Peribacillus simplex NBRC 15720 = DSM 1321: one gene and its partner. The protein of the gene in region 1 interacts with the protein of each later gene in a pairwise test. Links are inferred from orthologs where the notes say so. Each region holds a gene or a part of one and is shown on either strand. Other genes may lie near its edges.

Region 1 (11,760 bases):
TTTTCATGGGTAATGATATTGTACAGGCCTATGTATTCGTCTTCCAAAACACCCAGTCCACTTGCTGTCACAGTTCCCCCCTCATCAGTCAACAACATAAAGCATGTTTGTGGAATGATATTCCCTAACATCTTTTTCAGGATGGTTTGATCATGATCATTGATATTACTTAGTAGGCAGAAATCGTGAAACCAGTCATCATGTAAATGATCATACTTTATGACATTGGTTTCATTCGGTGATTCTGTTTCTGCCAAATTCAATACTTGGACACTTGTTGTTCCCTCAAGGACATACCCGGACTCTTCCAGTACTCTATCCAAGTTGATAGGCTTTGCCTGTGGAGTCATTTTGTACACTGCCTTATCATTCTTTGCAAAATATAATTGTTCACAATTCAATATTTTCTTTTTCACATTTTCATTAGATGTATAGATGGGGGTGATAGAATTCGCCCGTTTCGTATATCCATCCGCAAATCGGATAACCCATCCGTCATAGATTTGCGTTTGTATGGCCGGTAAAGCATTCAGCGATAATTCTTCAATCTTTTGTATCAATTTGGAGTGATCCATATTCCTCCTCCTCTTCCGAAAAGTCTATTTGACCATTATTATTATACATGCCACCCCCCCACTCTTTTTAATAGAAACCAAATAAAAGAAGCGGCATGATGGCCGCTTCTCTCAAGTGAAGAATATCATATAAATGATTCCAAATAGAAAAAAGATTCCGCAACAAACAATTAAGACTTTTGCAAGTTTCTCCACAGCTTACTCCCTCTCATGAAGGGCATTAAGAAATTCCGGCGCCGATGACAAAAGATAATGCGATTGATATGATCATCGATAGGAATCCAACTGCCCGATTATCTTTTTGTATCTCTTCATCTATTTTAAATCCAGGAGTCATAAATTCAAAAATGAAATAACCGATCAACAGCAGGACAAATCCGTAAACGCCCCAGCCAATCATGGTAATAAGCGAATTCTGATGGAGGATGGATTGTTGGAATACATAGGCGATTCCAAATATTTTACCACCTGTTGCCAACGCGACAGAAAGGTTTCCCTGTTTGATTTCCTCCCAGTTCTTGTACTTTGTGACAAGTTCAAAAATGGATAAAAAAACAATAATGCACAGAATAACGACACTGTAACGAGCAGCTATATATACATATTCATTTTCCCACATGTTCTCCATGGTCCAACTCCCGAATGGTAACTAGCCACCCGGCTTGGCTGAATAGCCGGAGTGACCACTTTCCTTTATTTAAATTCCACCACCGTAACACCTGTTCCGCCTTCACCGGCTTCACCGAAGCGAATCCTTTTGACAGAGCGGTGATTTTTCAAGTATTCCTGGACCCCGGACCTAAGAGCGCCCGTTCCTTTACCATGAATGATGGAGACACTCGAATAACCGGCCAAAAGAGCATCATCAATATACTTTTCCACTCTTGATATTGCATTTTCAAAGCGTTCTCCACGGAGATCAAGTTCTACGCTAACGTGATAATCGCGGCCTTTGATCGTGGTCAGCGGCTTTGTTTCCTTAACTTTTGTGGCCTTGACGAATTCCAGGTCAGACTCCTTCACCTTCATTTTCATGATGCCGATCTGAACCTGCCATTCATTATTCGAGACCTTCTCTATCAAGTGACCTTTTTGACCAAAGCTTACGACCTTTACTTCATCTCCGGGTTTCAAGCTTTTATCCAGCGGCCTCGCAGCTTTATTTGATGTTTTTTTCACTTTAGGCGCTGCTTCTTCAAGCCGTTTTTTTGCATCGATCAGTTCATGCTCTTTAACATCGGCATGCTTTTCGAGTCGCAGTTTACGTAAGTCGGAAATGATCGCTTCCGCTTCCTTTTGTGCGTTTTCAACGATTGCCGCTGCCTCTTTTGCTGCCTTTTCGACCATAGCATCCCGTTCTTCATGGTATTCACCAATTTGCCTTTGAAGGTCTTTATGAAGAATTTCCGCCTGTTCCAGGTGATTCTTGGCTTCCAGCTCCTCTTCTTCGGCCTTCTTTCGGCTGTCTTCAAGGGATGCTATCATATTCTCAACTTTATTCGTATCCTCACCAATATGGCTGCGGGCGTTGCTTATCACGCTTTCTTCCAAACCAAGGCGCTTGGAAATTTCAAACGCATTACTCCGCCCTGGTACACCGATCAAAAGTTTATAGGTGGGACTCAAGGTTTCCACATTAAATTCGACGCTTGCATTAATGACCCCTTCCCGATCATATCCATACGCTTTTAATTCCGGGTAATGTGTCGTTGCAATCACACGTGCTCCGCGCTTATACACTTCATCCAAAATGGAAATGGCCAAAGCGGCACCTTCCTGTGGGTCAGTACCCGCTCCAAGCTCATCGAATAAAACAAGACTGTCATAATCGACATGCTTAAGGATATCGACAATATTGACCATATGCGATGAGAATGTACTTAAGCTTTGTTCAATCGACTGTTCATCGCCAATATCGGCATAAACAGAGGAAAACACAGCCGTTTCGGAACCATCCAGCGCAGGGATCTGCAGACCGGACTGGGCCATTAACGTACAGAGCCCAATTGTTTTCAGGGTAACCGTCTTACCACCTGTATTCGGACCGGTGATGACGATTGTCGTAAATTCATCTCCAAGAAAAATATCATTGGCCACGACAACATCACTCGGAATGAGCGGGTGTTTCGCTTTGAATAATTTCACGCGTCCCTCATTATTCAGAATCGGCTTGGATCCTTTTATCGCTTTTGCATACTTTGCCTTGGCGACAAGGAAATCGATTTGTGCAAGCACTTTGACATTATGAAGCAATTCAGGGGTGAACGCACCGACTTTTTCCGATAGTTCGACCAATATCCGTTCTATTTCCTGCGTTTCCTTCACTCGGGTTTCCTGCAGGACATTATTCAGTTGAACGATTGCTTGCGGTTCAATGAACAACGTCTGCCCTGATGAGGATTGATCATGAATGATCCCGCCATACACACTGCGGTATTCCTGTTTTACCGGGATGACGAATCGGTCATTCCGGATGGTGATGATGGCATCGGATAACATTGTTGATGCATTGGAAGAACGGATCATGCTTTCTAGTTTTTCCCTGACACGGCTTTCGTTCGTCCGAATCTGGTTTCTTAGGGTACGAAGCTTGTCGCTGGCAGAATCCATCACTTCACCATGTTCGCTTACTGCATACGTAATTTCCTGTTGCAAATCAATCAATGGATGAAGAGAATCGATATATTCGGCTAAAAGCGGAACATCAATTTCCTGCTCTGCGAGTTCTTCGAAGAAACGGCTGAGGATCCTGCCGGCACGAATCGTACTCGCAAGTTCCATCAACTCCATCGGTGAGAGCATTCCGCCAATCTGTGCCCTTTTTGCATGTGGACGGATATCAAAAATCCCGCCCAATGGCAAGTTGCCTTTCAAACGGACGATTTTGGCTGACTCATCTGTTTCTTCCTGCCATCTCGAAACCTCTTCAAAATCCGTGGAAGGCATCAATTGCTCTGCCTTCTCTTTTCCTATGGATGAGGATGCGTGTGAGATTAATTGTTCTTTTATTTTATGAAATTCCAATGTCTTTAAAGCTTTATTATGCATGGAGTTAAAGCTCCTCCTTATTTATGGGCAAATAGTTAATCATTTCTCTTTAAAAACGCTAATAAGCCGTCTGTATCCCTTGCATTAAGAACCGTTGATTCTTTAATCCAGCCCTTTTTGGCCGACGAGACCCCAACAGGCATATGTTCAAGCATGTCGATGCTGTGTGCATCCGTATTGATTACGATCGGAACGCCTGCTTCCTGTGCCTTGCGCAGATGGGGAGGTGCCAAATCCAATCGGTTCGGATTCGCATTCAATTCCAAGGCAGTATTCGTCTCACGAGCCAGTTCGATCAGCATCTCTATATCAACATCATATCCGGCGCGTCTGCCAATGATCCTTCCCGTTGGATGGGCGATGATATCGACATGCGGATTATTCAGAGCCGTTTTTAAGCGCTCCATGATCGTTTCCCGAGGCTGTGAAAAGCTTGAGTGAATCGATGCGATCACCAAATCCATCTCTGCAAGCAGCTCATCGTCATAATCAAGTGTCCCATCAGGAAGTATATCCATTTCAATCCCTGAAAGAACGGTAAAGTCAGCGTATTTTTCATTTAGTTCATGGATGATCCGTTTTTGTTCACGTAAACGTTCCACGGTCAAGCCGTTCGCCACTTTCAGATATTGCGAATGATCGGTGATGGCCATATATCGATACCCTTTTGCACGGCATGCTTCAATCATTTCTTCAATCGTATGGGCACCGTCACTCCATGTCGTATGCATGTGCAGGTCACCTTTGATGGCCTCTAAAGATATGAGAGGTTCATTTGCATCATAATGCTCCACTTCCGTTCCGTCTTCACGCAGTTCTGGCGGAATAAAAGGAAGGCCAAAATGATTATAAAATTGTTCTTCCGTTTCAAAAGTCAATACATCACCGGTTTCAGTCACTTCCACCCCATATTCGCTGATTTTCTCTCCGCGATCTTTAGCCAGCTGGCGCATCCGCACATTGTGATCTTTCGAACCTGTAAAATGATGGAGTGTCGTGATGAATTCCTTATCCTTCACGATTCGGAAATCAACAGAAATATCATATTCATAATCAAGGACGACCGATACTTTTGTATCACCGGCCGCAATCACCTGCTTTATTCCCTTTAATGCAAGCAGTTGATTCTTAACCTCTTCAGGATGATCTGTCGAGATAATGAAATCGAGGTCCTTGATGGTTTCCCTCATACGCCGGATGCTGCCGGCCCTGGAAGAACGGATTATGTATTCCATGTTAGCAAGGGCCGTTTCAATATCATCCGCAATCGGCCTCATGAAGGCAAGGGGCAGCCGATCGGGCCTTGAACCCGCCTCGGCAATTGCAGACAGGATCTTAACTTCCGTTTTTTTGCCGAAACCGGCAAGCGCCGCAACCCTGCCTTCCTCACAGGCGATTTTAAGATCATTCACATCATTGACATGCAGCTCTTTATGAAGCTTGGCAATTTTCTTCCCGCCCAAACCTTGAAGCTGAAGGAGCGGAATCAATCCTTTTGGCACCTGCTCCTGAAGCTCTTCAAGTACCGTCGATTTTCCCTCATTTATATACTCTTCGATGACCGATGCCGTTCCTTTCCCGATTCCATTTAAAGCGGTAAAGTCTTCGATGGCCGACAGGCTCCGGTCATCCGTTTCCAAGGCGCCCGCTGCCTTTCGGAAAGCTGAAACCTTGAACGGGTTCTCTCCTTTTAGTTCCATATATATTGCAATTTTTTCTAATAGTTTAATGATATCTTTTTTATTAATTGTCATTTAATTCACCGCCGAAAAAATTAGTAGGGTGTCCCATGTTCACTTTCTTAAAGATACCTTTCTTGGAGGTAAAGTACAAGCAGTCCGATTCCTACCTTTCGAATCAAATAGGAGGAAGTTACATGCTGCTACATAAAAAGGGGCCTCCCCCGTTCAAAGTATAGGAATCCAGGACTTTGAGAAAGGGAGGCAGGCCCACTTATACTGACATTAAGATTGTTTTACATCCTGAAACCAAAGCTCCTTCACTTGCTCGGAAAGGAACGGCGTATGTTTCACGATCGATTCTGCCAGAAATGATCCCGTTAATGGTTTCTGGATGGAATCCATTGGCAGCATGGCAGCTATATATAATATAATAAACATGATAAGATAGACTTCTAGAAAACCCAATATCCCTCCACCCCAGCGATTCAGCTGCTTTAATATCGGAAGATGGGTAATGAAGTTGAGCATGGATCCTATCATTTGCCAAAGAATCTTGGCAGCAAAGAAAATGATTGCAAAGGCAATAGCATTGTAATACGCCGTATCAAGCCCGACTGTATCGAAAAACATATTAAGGGTCGAGGAATCACCCATCGTTGGAAACGGGATCCACAATTTCAAATTGGGAGCAAGATCTCCGTAAAATACATATGCGACGATGAAGGCCACTATGAACCCTGTCATATGAACCAATTGTAAAATGAAGCCACGCTTTAAACCGATTAATAAACCGATTAAAAGAATGGCCAGTATTGCTAAATCAAGCATGTACTCAGTCCTTCTCTCTCTTTAATTCCAGTTGAAGCTGGTCTAATTCATCTTTTAATTTAATATATTCGTGGACGGTATTTACGGCCGTTAGCACTGCTAGCTTACTTGTATCCAAGTATCGATTTTTCATCCTGATCTCTCTCATTTTTTCGTCAACCATTGAAGCGACCAGGCGCATATGACTTGCGCTTTCTGTGCCGACGATTGTATATGGTTGTCCGTATATATCAACTGTTGTTTTATTTCGTTTATCGTCTGACAAAATGATGCCCCCAATCTAAACAATCCTAATTCTATCATATCATGAAGTTTTTCGTCACGAAAGAGAGTACATCGTCATTTCTTGCATAAAAATTTCAATAATTTGTCAAACGAAATCGAATTTAGGAAGAAGATTACCCAATAAACAAAATGAAGTTAGGAGCTTACCCATTATGTCCCATGTTGTTTTACTTATCAGTCCTGAACAAATAAAGGCGATGAAGTCCCATTATTCTTCATCCTTGGCCGCCAAGCTTCCCCCGGGGAGCATCTTTTCCGCCAAACCGCCGCTATGTACGGTGACCGCCTATAAATCCGGAAAGGTACTTTTTCAGGGTAAGAATGCCGAACTAGAAGCGGTAAAGTGGCAAAAAGGCACCACTGCTGCGGCTCCAAAGAAAAAAACGGCATCATCTGCATCAGTCAACGTCCATCGATATTCGCCACCTGCAAATATCGGAACCATGTCAGTGATTGGTTCCGATGAGGTCGGAACAGGAGACTATTTCGGCCCGATGACCGTCGTAGCCGTTTATGCAAAAAAGGAGCAACTAGCCCTATTGAAGGAGCTTGGTGTCCAGGATTCCAAAAATCTGAAAGATCCACAGATCATCGAAATTGCCAAACAGATTAAGGATGTAGTGCCATTCAGCCTGCTTACATGCGACAACCCGAAATATAATGCGCTGCAGGCAAAGGGAATGTCACAAGGAAAAATGAAGGGACTCCTCCATAACCAAGCAATCAAGAATCTCATTCAAAAAATCCAGCCGGAACAAGCGGAAGCGGTCCTTATTGATCAATTCGCTCAACCAGAGGTATTTTTCAATTACCTAAAAGGGCAAGAACTATTCCAAGCTAATGCCACCTATCTATGTACAAAAGCGGAAGGCATTCACCTTGGAGTAGCAGCCGCATCCATCCTGGCCCGATATGCATTCGTCAAACGCTTTGACTTGCTGAGTGAAAAAGCCGGATTCAAAATCCCAAAAGGTGCCGGATTTGCAGTCGATGAAGCCGCCGCAAGGTTGATTCATGAAAAAGGAATCGATTCCTTACACGAATTCACGAAAACCCACTTCGCCAATACAGAAAAAGCGAAGCGACTATATCAACAGAAATATCATAAATAGAAGAAAGCGGCTGATCTTTCGGAACAGCCGCCTTTTACTCGTGAGTTTACGCGGTTTACTCGTGAGTTTGTTCCGTTTACTCGTAAATCCAAAAAGACAGCTCCCCAAGATTCAGGGAGCTGTCTTTTGGTTTTATCCTCTTAGTTCTGCGCCAGCTTTTTCTTTAACGGCTTCAAGAACTTTATCATGTGCTTTTGTAATGTCCTCGTCCGTTAGAGTACGTTCCGGATCGAAGTATTTCAGTGAGTAGGCAATGGATTTCTTGCCTTCCTCCATTCTTTCACCTTCGTATAAGTCGAAGATGCTTACTTCCTTCAGCAGTTTGCCACCGGCTTCTTCAATAATATCCTGAATGTCCCCGGCTTTCGTAGCTTGATCCACAACGAGCGCGATATCGCGTGTTGTTGATGGATAGCGCGGAATGGTTTGGTACGCAATCGGCGCGACTTCGGCTTCGGCCAATGCTTTTAAGGAAAGTTCGAAAATGTATGTTTCTTTAATATCCAAGTCTTTTTGGACAGTTGGGTGCACTTGGCCGATAAAGCCAATTACTTCACCATTCAATATTACTTCCGCTGTCCGTCCTGGATGCATGTCGTTGATTTCCGCTTGGCGATAACTGATTTGATCAGCTAATCCAAGTGTGTCGAATAATGCTTCGATCACGCCTTTGGCTACAAAGAAATCCACTGGTTTCTTTTCACCTTGCCATAGATGTGACTCCCATAAGCCAGTGATTGCTCCAGCAATATGTTCTTTTTCTTCAGGCAGTTCTTGTTCGTCACGCTTAAAGAATACGGAACCGACTTCATACAGTGCCAGTGAATCAATTTGGCGGGCATTGTTATATTTCACGACTTCTAGCAATTGAGGCACGATGCTTAAACGCAGCTGGCTTCTTTCTTCACTCATTGGCATTGCTAATCGTATGGATTCTCTTGCTTCCAATGCGAATTGGGACGCTTTTTCCTGGCTTGTCAGTGAATAGGTCACAGCTTGATAAAGGCCTGCGCCTTCAAGTGTACGTCGTGCCTTCCGCCGTTTAATTTGATAGTCAGTCAATTGGCCTGGGGTAGCAGAACCGATCGGCAGTGTAGTGGGAATGTTATCATATCCATATAAACGTGCAGCCTCTTCGACTAAATCAGCCTCAATCGTAATATCACCACGGCGCGTCGGGACTGTGATTGTGAACGTTTCATTGTCAAGTTCCACGCCGAATTGCAGACGCTTGAAGATCGATTCCACAACTGATACGGTCATGCTTGTTCCAAGAAGTGTGTTGATTTTTTCAAGAGTGATGCTAATGACCGCAGGTTCCATTGTCAATTCGTCAACTTCTGCTGCTCCTTGTAAGACTGTTCCGCCTGCATATTGTGCAATCAATTGTGCAGCACGTTCTCCAGCTTCACGAACACGGGCCGGGTCGACGCCTTTTTCAAAACGGGCACTAGCTTCACTGCGTAATCCATGGTCCTTTGAAGCTTTACGAACTACTGTACCTGCAAAATATGCACTTTCAATAATGATGTTCGTCGTATCATTTTTCACTTCGGAATCCGCTCCGCCCATCACACCAGCTATCGCAACAGGCTCGCTGCCATTTGTGATCACTAAATGGTCAGGTGTCAAAGCGCGTTCCGTTTCATCCAAAGTTACGATTTTTTCAGCATCCTTCGCTCTGCGGATGACGATTTCCTTTGAACCAAAGCGGTCATAATCAAAGGCATGAAGCGGTTGACCGTATTCAAGTAAAATGTAGTTCGTGATATCCACCACATTATTATGAGGACGGATACCTGCAGACATCAACCGAGTCTGCATCCAAAGCGGTGAGGGTCCTACCTTAACATCCTTGATGATTTTAGCAATGTATACCGGGTTATCTTCTTTCGCTTCCACTTTGACACTGATATAATCTGATGCTTTTTCAGCTGCCTCTACTTTCTCGACAACCGGCCATTTCACTTCACGGCCTAGAATGGCTCCCACTTCGTATGCAACACCAAGCATGCTCAATGCGTCGGAACGGTTTGGAGTCAGCCCAAGTTCCAGCACTTCATCACTTAAACCAAGTTCCTCCAATGCATCTTTCCCTACTTCCACATCATTTGGGAAGACGAAGATACCTGTAGCGTAATCCTTGGAAACGAGCTTGGATTCGAAGCCCAATTCTTGAAGAGAGCAAATCATCCCGTGCGATTCCTCTCCGCGAAGTTTCGCTTTCTTGATTTTGAAATTACCTGGAAGGACTGCGCCAACAGTAGCGACTGCGACTTTTTGGCCTTTATCGACATTCGGTGCTCCACAGATGATCTGAACGGGATTTTCGGCCCCGATATCAACTTGGCATTTATTCAATTTATCCGCATTTGGATGCTGTTCACGTTCAATGACATGCCCGATGACGACTCCTTTTAGCCCTTCACTTTTCTTTTCTACCCCTTCAACCTCAATGCCGCTTTTCGTGATTTTGTCAGCTAGCTCCGTCGCATTGATGCCTGAAAGGTCAACATAATCTTGTAACCATTTATATGACACAAACATGGTAGGTCCTCCTTTTTAAAATAAAAATTTATGCTTCGTGATGGTTGAATTGTTTTAAGAATCGAACATCATTCGTATAGAAATGACGGATATCGTCCACACCGTATTTCAACATGGCAATTCGTTCCACGCCGATTCCAAATGCGAATCCGGAGTATTTCTTGGAATCGAAGCCAGCCATTTCAAGGACGTTCGGATGAACGATCCCGCCGCCAAGCACTTCGATCCAGCCTGTTTGTTTACATACGCTGCAGCCTTTACCACCGCAGATTTTACAAGAAATATCCACTTCGACGGAAGGCTCCGTAAATGGGAAGAAACTTGGACGAAGACGGATTTCACGGTCTTGCCCGAATACTTTTTTCGCAAATACGTCAAGCGTTCCTTTCAGGTCGCTCATGCTGATGTTCTCATCGATGACCAAGCCCTCAATTTGCTGGAATTGATGGGAGTGTGTAGCATCATCGTTATCACGGCGATATACTTTTCCTGGGCAAATGATTTTAACAGGACCTTGACCTTTATGTTTTTCCATCGTTCTGGCTTGAACAGGTGAAGTGTGCGTACGCATAAGGATTTCATCCGTGATGTAGAAGGAATCCTGCATATCACGTGCCGGATGGCTTTTTGGCAAGTTAAGTGCCTCGAAGTTGTAGTAGTCACTTTCAACTTCAGGACCTTCCGCAACGGTATAACCCATACCAATGAATAAGTCTTCGATTTCTTCCACAACACGTGTTAATGGGTGAAGATTTCCCTTGTTTACCGGACGTCCTGGAAGTGTGACGTCAATCGTTTCAGTTGCTAGCTTTGCATTGACTGCCGCAGTTTCAAGTGTTTTTTGTTTCTCCTCGATCTTTGTTGCGATCGCTTCCCGTACATCATTGGCTAGTGCCCCGATTTTCGGGCGTTCTTCGGCAGATAATTTACCCATGCCGCGCAATACCTCAGTGATTGGCCCTTTTTTCCCTAAATAAGCAACACGGACTTCATTCAGTTCTTTTAATTCGGAAGCGGCGGCAACTTTTTGCAACGCTTCTTCCTGCAGTTCTAGTAATCGTTCCTGCATCATGTCTTCCTCCTTTATTTTCCTTTTGTAAAAATGAACACAAAAAAACCCCGATCCCTAAAGGGACGAGGTTTATGTATCGCGGTACCACCCTTATTAGTGCACAAACAAAAAAACTTATGCACTCACTTCATTAAAAATAACGGCTCTTCACCGGAACATTTTTCGGACATCCTGTCTTCCCAATGCCAACTCGAAAGGTGAATTCCCTTAAGCAGTGCCATAAAAATGCTTTCAGTCAAGGCATTTTTTCCCTGGATATGGTTAACTTAAGCTACTACTCTTTGTCATCGTTGTTTTCATTATAAAATTCTGTTTTATTATATTATAATTCTTCGGCCGTTTCAAATCGATTTTCGTAAATGGTACATTAAAATCCCGGCAGCAATCCCCACATTCAATGATTCGCTTTTTCCGTAGATGGGAATATAAAGGTTTTTAGTCGTCTTCTCCAGTAATTCCTTCGATACTCCTTGGCCTTCATTACCGACCAGCAGGGCAAAACGGGAAGACTTTTCCACTTCTTCAAATGGTGATGCGCCTTCTAATGCCGTGCCATAAACCGGAGTGCCGCTTTGCTTCAGCTCATCGATGATTTCGGAAAGGTTACCTTT
Region 2 (9,119 bases), 3.1 Mb from region 1 along the record:
AGGTTATCAGGGTTTTTAAAGAGCTCTAGCATATCGTTCGGAATTCCTGTTTCCCCGCCTGAAAGAGAGATGATCATTACTGGGGAACGTGTAATCGGGTCATATAATTGATTGCCACTATCCACCAATCCATGAAACGTTCCTTCAAAGTCAGAAATTTTAACCGAGACCGAAACCATTTGTTCATGAGTAAGCTTGGTCATCTCCATCCCTTCAAGTGTTCGCTTGGAAAATTGCCATGCGAGCGGGAACCCGATCATTACGAATATCCAGCTGACAGGGTCGCCAAAACGATTGATTCCTGCATATTGGCCAGGGTCCTTGGACACGATTTGGAATTCAAATAGGTAGTGAAGTCCCAGAAGGATCCCTCCCGATAAAAACGTCACGAAATATAACGTGGCCACCGATTTCATGAAAAGTTTTAACCTATTAAACCCAAAGGTTGCCAGCACCATGACCAGGGATACTAATATTTTCATGTACACTCGGTCGGCAATTGCATAAAAAGGAGTGAATGCCAATACGATAATGAAGGAACCAATCAGCCCGCCGATGCATACCCGCCAAAGAGCTACCCTTCGTTTGAGAATGATTGCGGTCCAATATAAAAGGAGGCAGTCAAATAACCAATTCAACAACCAGATCACATCTAAATATAAAGTCAAACACCCTCCCCTCCTTTTATGAACTAACCTTCCACTAGCAAAAAGTATAGCGTACCTGCCCTTAGAAAGTGTGTCACTTTTTGTACTGAAAACTTAAGAGTTTTTCAGTCATTTTTACCCTTTTTGTAGAAAAACAGCTATTGATATTTTCAATACTGTCTTCGAGACTATCCTGCTCCCTTTTACTTCTGTCGATTTATGTTATAAAAGTTTAATAATTTATTGCTCTCTCATCTTTTTACATTAATGAATGGAAGTGAACAAAAGATGGGCTTCTGCCCAGGGACATTAAGACAAGATCAAGGATACAATTATCCAGATTTCCTTTAGCACTTCGGTCCGAGTGATAAAGCTCGAGAAAGCCCCATTATTATAAGGTCATTGGCCACTAATGCTATTAAGGAATTCACTTATTAACGACAAAAAACCGTCCCCAAATGGGAACGGCATATGACATTGATTTTAACGGCGTCTATTACGGTTACGGAGGAAGGTTGGAATATCCAAAGCCTCATCACCTTGATTGGCATTACGTGCAGGCTGTTCATTGACTTCTTCTCTCTTCACTTCACGCTTCACGTTTGACTGTGGCGCTTGTTGTGTCTGAGGTCTTGATTGCTGCTGTTGTCCGAGTGTTGGACGTCCAGTAGGCCGTATTGAAGCTTCAACCTCGTTAAAGCCTGTTGCAATTACCGTAACGACGATTTCATCTTTAAGGTTTTCATTGATAACCGAACCAAAAATCATGTTTACGTCTTGATCGGATGCAGTAGCCACGATATCGGCAGCTTCCTGGACTTCAAAAAGACTTAGGTTCGTACCACCGGTAATATTCATCAGTACGCCTTGGGCACCATCAATCGATGTTTCAAGCAACGGACTGGAAATGGCTTTTTTCGCCGCTTCCGCCGCACGGTTTTCCCCTGAGGAAATCCCGATTCCCATAAGTGCTGAACCTTTGTTAGACATGATGGTCTTCACATCGGCAAAGTCCAAGTTAATAAGACCTGGAACAGCAATTAAATCTGAAATCCCTTGTACACCTTGACGAAGTACATTATCGGCTTCACGGAATGCTTCAAGCATTGGCGTGCTTTTATCGACGATTTCAAGGAGGCGGTCGTTCGGAATGACGATCAGTGTGTCAACCGATTCCTTCATGGATGAAATGCCGCCTTGTGCCTGTGTTGCACGTTTTCGGCCTTCGAAAGTAAATGGACGTGTAACTACACCCACTGTAAGAGCCCCTAGATCTTTAGCAATGCCCGCTATGACAGGAGCAGCCCCTGTTCCTGTACCGCCGCCCATTCCAGCCGTTACGAATACCATATCGGCACCTTTAAGCGCTTCTTCAATCTGCTCTTTGCTTTCCTCAGCAGCTTTTTTTCCTACCTCGGGATTGGCACCTGCACCCAAACCGCGTGTAAGCTTCCCACCGATTTGCATTTTGATTTCTGCTTTTGATAGATTAAGAGCTTGTGCGTCAGTATTGACAGAAATAAACTCAACACCCTGTACACCATGCTCGATCATTCTGTTTACCGCATTGTTTCCGCCGCCGCCAACACCTATTACTTTTATCGTTGCTAATTGTTCTAGATTAGAATCAAACTCCAACATGACAATCCTCCTATTTTGACGAAATTCCCGATTCTTAATGATTGTTATTCAAAAAAGTAACCCAGGATTTTTTTGAATTTAGATTCACCTTTTTCACCTTGTTTTTTAGCCGTGTTCTCTTTGTTTTTCTGAGAAACCTTCTGGCTGCGCTGGTCGTTATCTTCTTGAGCTTGTCCAGCTGCTACAGGAGTTTTATTAGCGGTGTTTTTTTGCATTCTCTCTTTCTTGCATGCGTGTTTAATCAAACCAACAGCTGTCGTGTATTGGGGTTCCCTAACACCGATGTAATTGGGTTCAGCTGTCCTTACTCGGTTTTGGAACACATATTGAGCTAGCTCCAGGACTCCCGGCATCTTGACGACGCCCCCGGTCAACACGAAACCACCCGGTATATCCTGGAAGCCAAGTCTCCTCAAATCATCTTGAATCAACTCGAATATTTCGGTCACCCGCGCTTCAATGATATCCGAAAGCATTAACTGGTTGCAGGTCTGCTGCTGATCGCTGCCGATGATCGGTATTTGGAATACTTCATCTTCAGACGCGTCATCATAAAAGGCATGTCCATGCTTTACTTTTATTTTCTCAGCTTCTTCCATCGTTGTCCTTAGAACGATGGAAAGGTCCTTAGTAAGTGTTTCCCCGCCTATAGGTATCACAGACGTATATTGTAAATAGCCTTGTTCGAAAATTGCCAGAGTCGTGGAACCTCCGCCAATATCGACAAGTGCCACACCAAGTTCTTTTTCATCCTTGGATAAAACAAGGGAACCTGCGGCTAAGGGCTGAAGGGCGATATCGGTTATTTCTAACCCTGCCCTTTCCACACAGCGCAGCGTATTATGTAAAATTGTCCGAAGACCTGTGATTAAAATCCCTCTCATTTCCAACCGGACACCTATCATGCCCCTTGGATCACTGATTTCATCAAGTTCATCAACTTTGTAGTGAATCGGCACCACGTCGATGATTTCCCTGTCGGATGGTATCGTTATTAACTCCGCTGCTTCTCTAACACGGAAAACGTCATGCTCGGTAATCTCTTTATTGTCACTGGATACCGCTACTACCCCATGACACGGCTGAAGCGTCACGTGATTTCCACTTATGCCGACGATTACCTTTTTTATCTCCATCCCTATCATCCGTTCTGCTTGCTCTATAGCCTTTTGAATGGATTGGACGGTTTCATCTATACCGACGATCGAACCCTTTTTGAGCCCCTCTGATTTAATATTTCCTACACCGATTATATTTAATGTGTCATTGACCATTTCCCCAATGATAACTTTTACACTGGATGTACCGATGTCAAGACTTACGTATATTTCGTTGCTGTTCATTCCATGGCACCTCCTTCAGTTTTATACATGTATTAGTAGAATAACATTTTTATATCGAAGACTTATACATTATAGAATAACAGAACTGATTTCAACAACTCGCGAATTTCATATTAAGCGGTTCATTTTGTATTTCCCGAACAAAACTCGTAGATTTCTCACTCTATGGTGTTTATTGTTCGCTTCTCAACAAGACTGATCTACTTAATAAACTAGATACTGCCTTAAACTATTCGTCATTTATAACTTAATTCCCTTTAAAATTATAGATTTTTTTTCTGCTTTTTCCGGGAAATGGACCATTTTTCAATTAGGATCCTTCTAATCAGGGCGATATTTTGAAAGAGCCTTACACCGAAAACAAAGATTGCGGCTAAATATAAGTCTACACCAAGATGTACACCTAGAAAAGCCAAACCTGCAGCTAAAACAATATTAAAGAAGAATCCTGTTACAAATACAACTTCATCATAAATATTTTGCAGATGTGCCCGTATGCCCCCAAATAAGGTATCAAAAGCAGCAAGCACGGCGATGGAGAGATAATTTGAATATTCATGGGGAATATCAAAATCAACCAAAAAACCGAGGGTGATTCCAATCAAGAGTCCAAAAACTGGCAGCCACATTACGATTCCCCCCCATCCATAACGGGTTTCATGTGTTCCACATTAACAGCATTTTGGTAGGCCGGCAATGTCAACTGACCGGAATGCACCTTAATTTGCACTTCAAAATTATCTATAAAGAAATCATCCATAAGTTCGGAACCTTCAATACGCTGCTTCAGTTTCTTTGGATCAACCGTTATTGCCTGAATTTCGACCGGGTAATGAACAAGAGGATATCCGTCCATTTTCGGCTGCCCATTTATATCACGAATAACCGATGTCGATATATACCTTTGTCCTGAAATGGAAATTTCGTTAGCGCCATACCTATACATTTCATTAATGAGCCGAATGATCAATACAGGTGAAATATACTCGACCTTCTCACCAAGAAGGATATCTGCTTTGATAGGCTGTATAGATACGAGTACTCCATTTCCTTTTATTTCAGTCAAACCTGCGTCAGTCTTTAATTCGGTCAGGGTGTCACGCAATACTTCTTCTTTACTCTCATTTTTCTTTGTTTCATAGGATGCTATTTTTCCCTCAAGCTTACTGATACCCTCTATTAAATCCGCCTGGGTCTGCTGTTCTTTCAATAAATCATTTTTCAGCTCCCACATATCCCTTGTATCGGAAACGACAGGCTGATTCACCAAATTGAATTGAATAGCAAGCATGAAGCCAGCAATCAACGTAACCAAACTAAAAGAAAGCTTTTTTTTCATTTCCAGTTTCTCACCAATCTTTCATCGAATCCGGCGGTCTGATTACCCTCCAATAATTGGATCAAAAATGATATTCTTTTGCTTTTCCACTGTAAAGATAATATTCTCATTAACCAGCTGTTCCTTGATGCCACCGGGTAAGTCTAGTGAAGCACCCAGGACATCCGGGTCCCCAATCGCAGATATGATGAAGGGAGCAGGATGCTGATGGCCATCGATTGTAATCACTGGCCCATTACAAATTATGTATGAATCATGATTTAACCTTTGACCGTTAATCGCAACAGCCTCTGCACCTGAAATGTATAGTTCATTGACGACCTTGAAGACATGCTGTTCATGGACGAGGTAATTATTAACATTGTCTTCTGAATCCATATCTGTACCATCTTCAAGCGTCACTTGAAGGCCTGAGCCTTTCACTTTCACTTTTCCGAGAAACATACGGTATTTTTCCGTATCCTTTGCCAAATTGAAAAAAAGCTGCTTTTCCTGAGCTAGGTCTTTTTCTATTTGAGATACATTTTCTTGCTTCTGAAGGAGTTCCTTCTGAAGTTCCCGGTTCTGTTTCTCTTGTTCGATCAGCTGCTGCCTAAGCTCATATTCCTGATCCCAGGCTTTGTCCTTCCCTGCACCTTCACCTTCTTTGGTCAGATTGTAAGAGAAGGCAATCATGAATCCGAGAACCACGCAAACCAGGGGTAAAACCACCTGTTTGCCATTAATTTTCCTCATTAGTGTCTTCCTTTTGTTCAGCGTCTTCATATGCTTTAAAATAAGAACCCACTTCCAGATCGATGACTCCCTTTACCTCTGGATCCAACTGGCTGACAATCGATGGATAGTGAATCATTTTCTCGTATAAAGTACGGCTTGTCGCACTTACTTCAAACCCATCGTTCATAAACATGACGATATGATAGACATCGGTTTTGGTTGGAGCGTAATGAATTTCTGAAATGGCATTCTGAATCTCGACAGGAAGCTTGTCCAGCTCTTCTAAAAGCAACTTTAATGCTTTACCCTCTTTGAAACCAATTAAAACAGGGGCAAATACTGGAATTTCGCCTGTTGCTAACTCCTCTAAAACGGACCCGTTTTCCAAAATGGGTGCAAACTTCCCATTATTGGACAGATACGCCATCCTGTTATGTTCTGAAACCGTAATTTTAATGGAATTAGGAAATACCGGTGTCACCTTAACGCTTTTTATTTCTTGATTTTTTTTGATATTGGCTGCGGCTGCACCTGTATCAACCTTCCAGATGCTTCGATTCATCTTCACCTTACTCAATTTAATGATCTGTTTGGAAGTAATATAACGATTCCCCTCTACCTGCACAGATTTCACATAGCTCAACGGGGATAAGAAATATAGCACACAAGCAACCAGAATGAAGAAAAGGGAAAGCAAAAGAACAAGTCGCCTGTTTGCTTTGCTTTTTCTTAATTGTTTTAATTTCGGGATGCGGTCCTCAATGGAAACGATTTTCCCCTTTTCCATCCCCTTCACCTCTTCCTGAAAAAATGGATGGTTCTTGACAGTGCGGAATCAAGACAAACTCAATATTTGGTTATTAACAAACTTTAAAAGGTAACACATTATATCACAATATTTGGATATAATGAATCCTATTATTTTCTTCCGATAATTTCCACTTCTGTTTCCATTTCAATTTCAAACTTATCATACACAGTATCCTTCACATGCTGTATCAAGGCTTGAACATCCGCTGCACTTCCATTACCTGTGTTAACGATAAAGTTCCCATGCATCGGTGAAATCTGAGCTCCGCCAATAGAATGTCCCTTCAAGCCCGCATTCTCTACCAATTTACCAGCATGATGTGGAAGTGGATTCCTAAATATGCTCCCGGCACATGGAAGATTATAAGGCTGGGTTTCTTTACGATAATTCTTGTTATTCTGCATTCTTTCAACGATTTCGGTTTTATCACCCTCTGTCAATTGAAAAATTGCTTCCAGTACGATACCAGGTCTTTTCTTCTGAAGCAGAGAAGTCCGATAAGAAAACTCCATGTCTTCCTTCGAAAGCCAAGCTAGAGTTCCATCTTCAAAAAGAACATGTGCCTCCTTGAGGATTTCACTCATATCGGAACCGTGTGCACCAGCGTTCATATAGACAGCTCCGCCGACGGAACCAGGAATCCCACTGGCAAATTCCAATCCTGCATACCCTTTTTTACTGATTTGTACGGACAGGCTGACAAGTGATACCCCAGCGCCTGCTTTAATCTCCGTTCCATTTATCTCGAGATGATCAAGTCCTTTACCCAATTTAAGCACGGCACCTTCAATTCCACCATCACTGACAAGTAGGTTCGAGCCCCTGCCGATCACCCTCCATGGCATTCCATGTTCTTTGATAACCTGCATCGTTTTTTCTATATTTTCAACGGATGACGGCACGATGAATAAATCAGCCGGCCCTCCAATTTTCATAGTTGTATGATTCGCAAGCGGTTCCTGTTCAAGAACTTTGCCGATTTTCATTTCAGTTAATTGCTTTATCACATTATCCATGATAAACCTCCTTGTTGTTCCAAAAATTCCAAGTTATTATTTTCATTTCCTCTTCCATGAGGTCACTTATATTACAAGTTTAACAACGCCTTTTTAGCAGAAAAATGAACAGAAGCAAGCCCCAGTATGGCCTAACCCTCTTATACTATAGTCTAAACAAAGCCGTATTGCCAATATTTATTGTGGATTCCCCAACATTCATACATGGTAATATTTAAGCGGCATTTCAATTATTTCTAATTTTCGGCGAGGCACCCTCCAAAATCGTTTTCCTGCAAGGGTTTTTAACGTAAAAAAAGGAAGCCCTGCGTTTAACAGGACTTCCCTTTTGCCAAACCATATATTTTACTTATTTCAGAACCTTGAATAACGGCTAATGTTCAGGAGCACCCCAATCGCCATCAACATAAGTGTCAAGGATGAACCGCCATAACTTAAGAGGGGCAAGGTGATCCCCGTAACTGGCATCAGTCCCGTTACCACCCCTATATTGATCATCACTTGAATGGCGACCATTGCAATGATTCCCACCGCTACAAGGCTCCCATATAAATCAGGGGCACCAAGTGCAATCCGAATGCCCCGCCAAAGCATAAGGGCAAATAATAAAATGACCAGAGAGCCCCCGATGAAGCCAAGTTCCTCGGAAAGTATGGCAAAAATGAAATCAGTCTGCGGTTCTGGTAAATAGAAAAACTTTTGACGGCTTTGCCCAAGTCCCAATCCGAACAATCCCCCAGGCCCGATTGCATAAAACGATTGAATCATTTGAAATCCACTGCCCAAAGGGTCTTCCCAAGGATCCAGAAAAGACGTAATCCTTTTTATCCGGTAGGGCGCTGACAATATTAGACCGATAAAACCTGCTACCCCGATTAGACCCAAGCCGACAAAGTGGCTGATCTTTGCCCCGGAAATAAAAATCATAACGATGCATGTTCCAACCATTACCGTTCCCGTTCCAAGGTCCGGCTGTAACATGATCAATCCAAATGCCAATAACACTAAACCCAAGGATGGAAGCATCCCCTTTTTAAAGGAGGTGATCAGCTTTTGCCGTTCTGATAAAAACTTAGCTAAAAAAGCGATCATCGCCAGCTTCATGAACTCAGAGGGTTGGACCGAAAAGGCACCTACACCAATCCAGCTCCTCGAACCATTTCTCGCCATCCCTATACCTGGTACAAGCACAGCCAGTAACATAATGAAACAAATGATGATAAGGATCTTGGCCCATGTCCGCCACGTCCAGTAATCCACATTCATGATGAAAAACATGGCTATGACACCAACGCAGGCAAACAGCAACTGCCTTTTAGCAAAATAAAACGAATCATCAAATTTATATGTTGCCCAAATGGCACTCGCGCTGTAAACCATGATTAATCCAACAGTCAAAAGACTTAAGGTGACGATTATGAGAATGAGATCAGGATTCGATTTTTTTAATGGCACGGACATCCACCTCTAGGAAGTTTTTCGAGCCTACGAATATAAACATCAATACTGATTGCTTGTCAGCACTTTAGTCAAAAAAAAAGCGATAACGGCTCATTATCGCTTTTTTCCAAGGTGTCAACGTAGAAGCAGGTTCACTTCTCTCTG

Evidence for each region.
Region 2: the proteins of zapA (region 1) and ftsZ interact in binary tests that used the Bacillus subtilis proteins (3 or more experiments, as listed by UniProt). The link is inferred for Peribacillus simplex NBRC 15720 = DSM 1321 from one-to-one orthologs.

Annotation. Positions count from the first base shown.
Region 1 is NZ_CP017704.1:4,157,930-4,169,689, reverse strand. Bases 4,769-7,564 are described here. They hold zapA (cell division protein ZapA), read right to left. Parts: upstream 6,399-7,564; coding sequence 6,138-6,398; downstream 4,769-6,137. Other genes in these bases: rnhC (ribonuclease HIII), read left to right, coding at 6,571-7,530; BS1321_RS20100 (CvpA family protein), read right to left, coding at 5,588-6,133; polX (DNA polymerase/3'-5' exonuclease PolX), read right to left, coding at 4,769-5,377. Outside these bases: BS1321_RS20120 (GNAT family N-acetyltransferase), read right to left, coding at 1-575; BS1321_RS20115 (DUF350 domain-containing protein), read right to left, coding at 796-1,203; BS1321_RS20110 (endonuclease MutS2), read right to left, coding at 1,269-3,623; more of polX, read right to left, coding at 3,659-4,768; pheT (phenylalanine--tRNA ligase subunit beta), read right to left, coding at 7,663-10,077; pheS (phenylalanine--tRNA ligase subunit alpha), read right to left, coding at 10,106-11,146; BS1321_RS20075 (TrmH family RNA methyltransferase), read right to left, coding at 11,491-11,760. UniProt on the Bacillus subtilis protein: Activator of cell division through the inhibition of FtsZ GTPase activity, therefore promoting FtsZ assembly into bundles of protofilaments necessary for the formation of the division Z ring.
Region 2 is NZ_CP017704.1:1,021,272-1,030,390, forward strand. What follows is about bases 210-3,012. They hold ftsZ (cell division protein FtsZ), read right to left. Parts: upstream 2,289-3,012; coding sequence 1,131-2,288; downstream 210-1,130. Other genes in these bases: spoIIGA (sigma-E processing peptidase SpoIIGA), read right to left, coding at 210-668; ftsA (cell division protein FtsA), read right to left, coding at 2,333-3,012. In the rest of the region: more of spoIIGA, read right to left, coding at 1-209; more of ftsA, read right to left, coding at 3,013-3,631; BS1321_RS04705 (small basic family protein), read right to left, coding at 3,895-4,260; BS1321_RS04710 (DUF881 domain-containing protein), read right to left, coding at 4,260-4,970; BS1321_RS04715 (DUF881 domain-containing protein), read right to left, coding at 5,013-5,705; BS1321_RS04720 (cell division protein FtsQ/DivIB), read right to left, coding at 5,692-6,474; murB (UDP-N-acetylmuramate dehydrogenase), read right to left, coding at 6,606-7,514; spoVE (stage V sporulation protein E), read right to left, coding at 7,869-8,969. UniProt on the Bacillus subtilis protein: Essential cell division protein that forms a contractile ring structure (Z ring) at the future cell division site. The regulation of the ring assembly controls the timing and the location of cell division.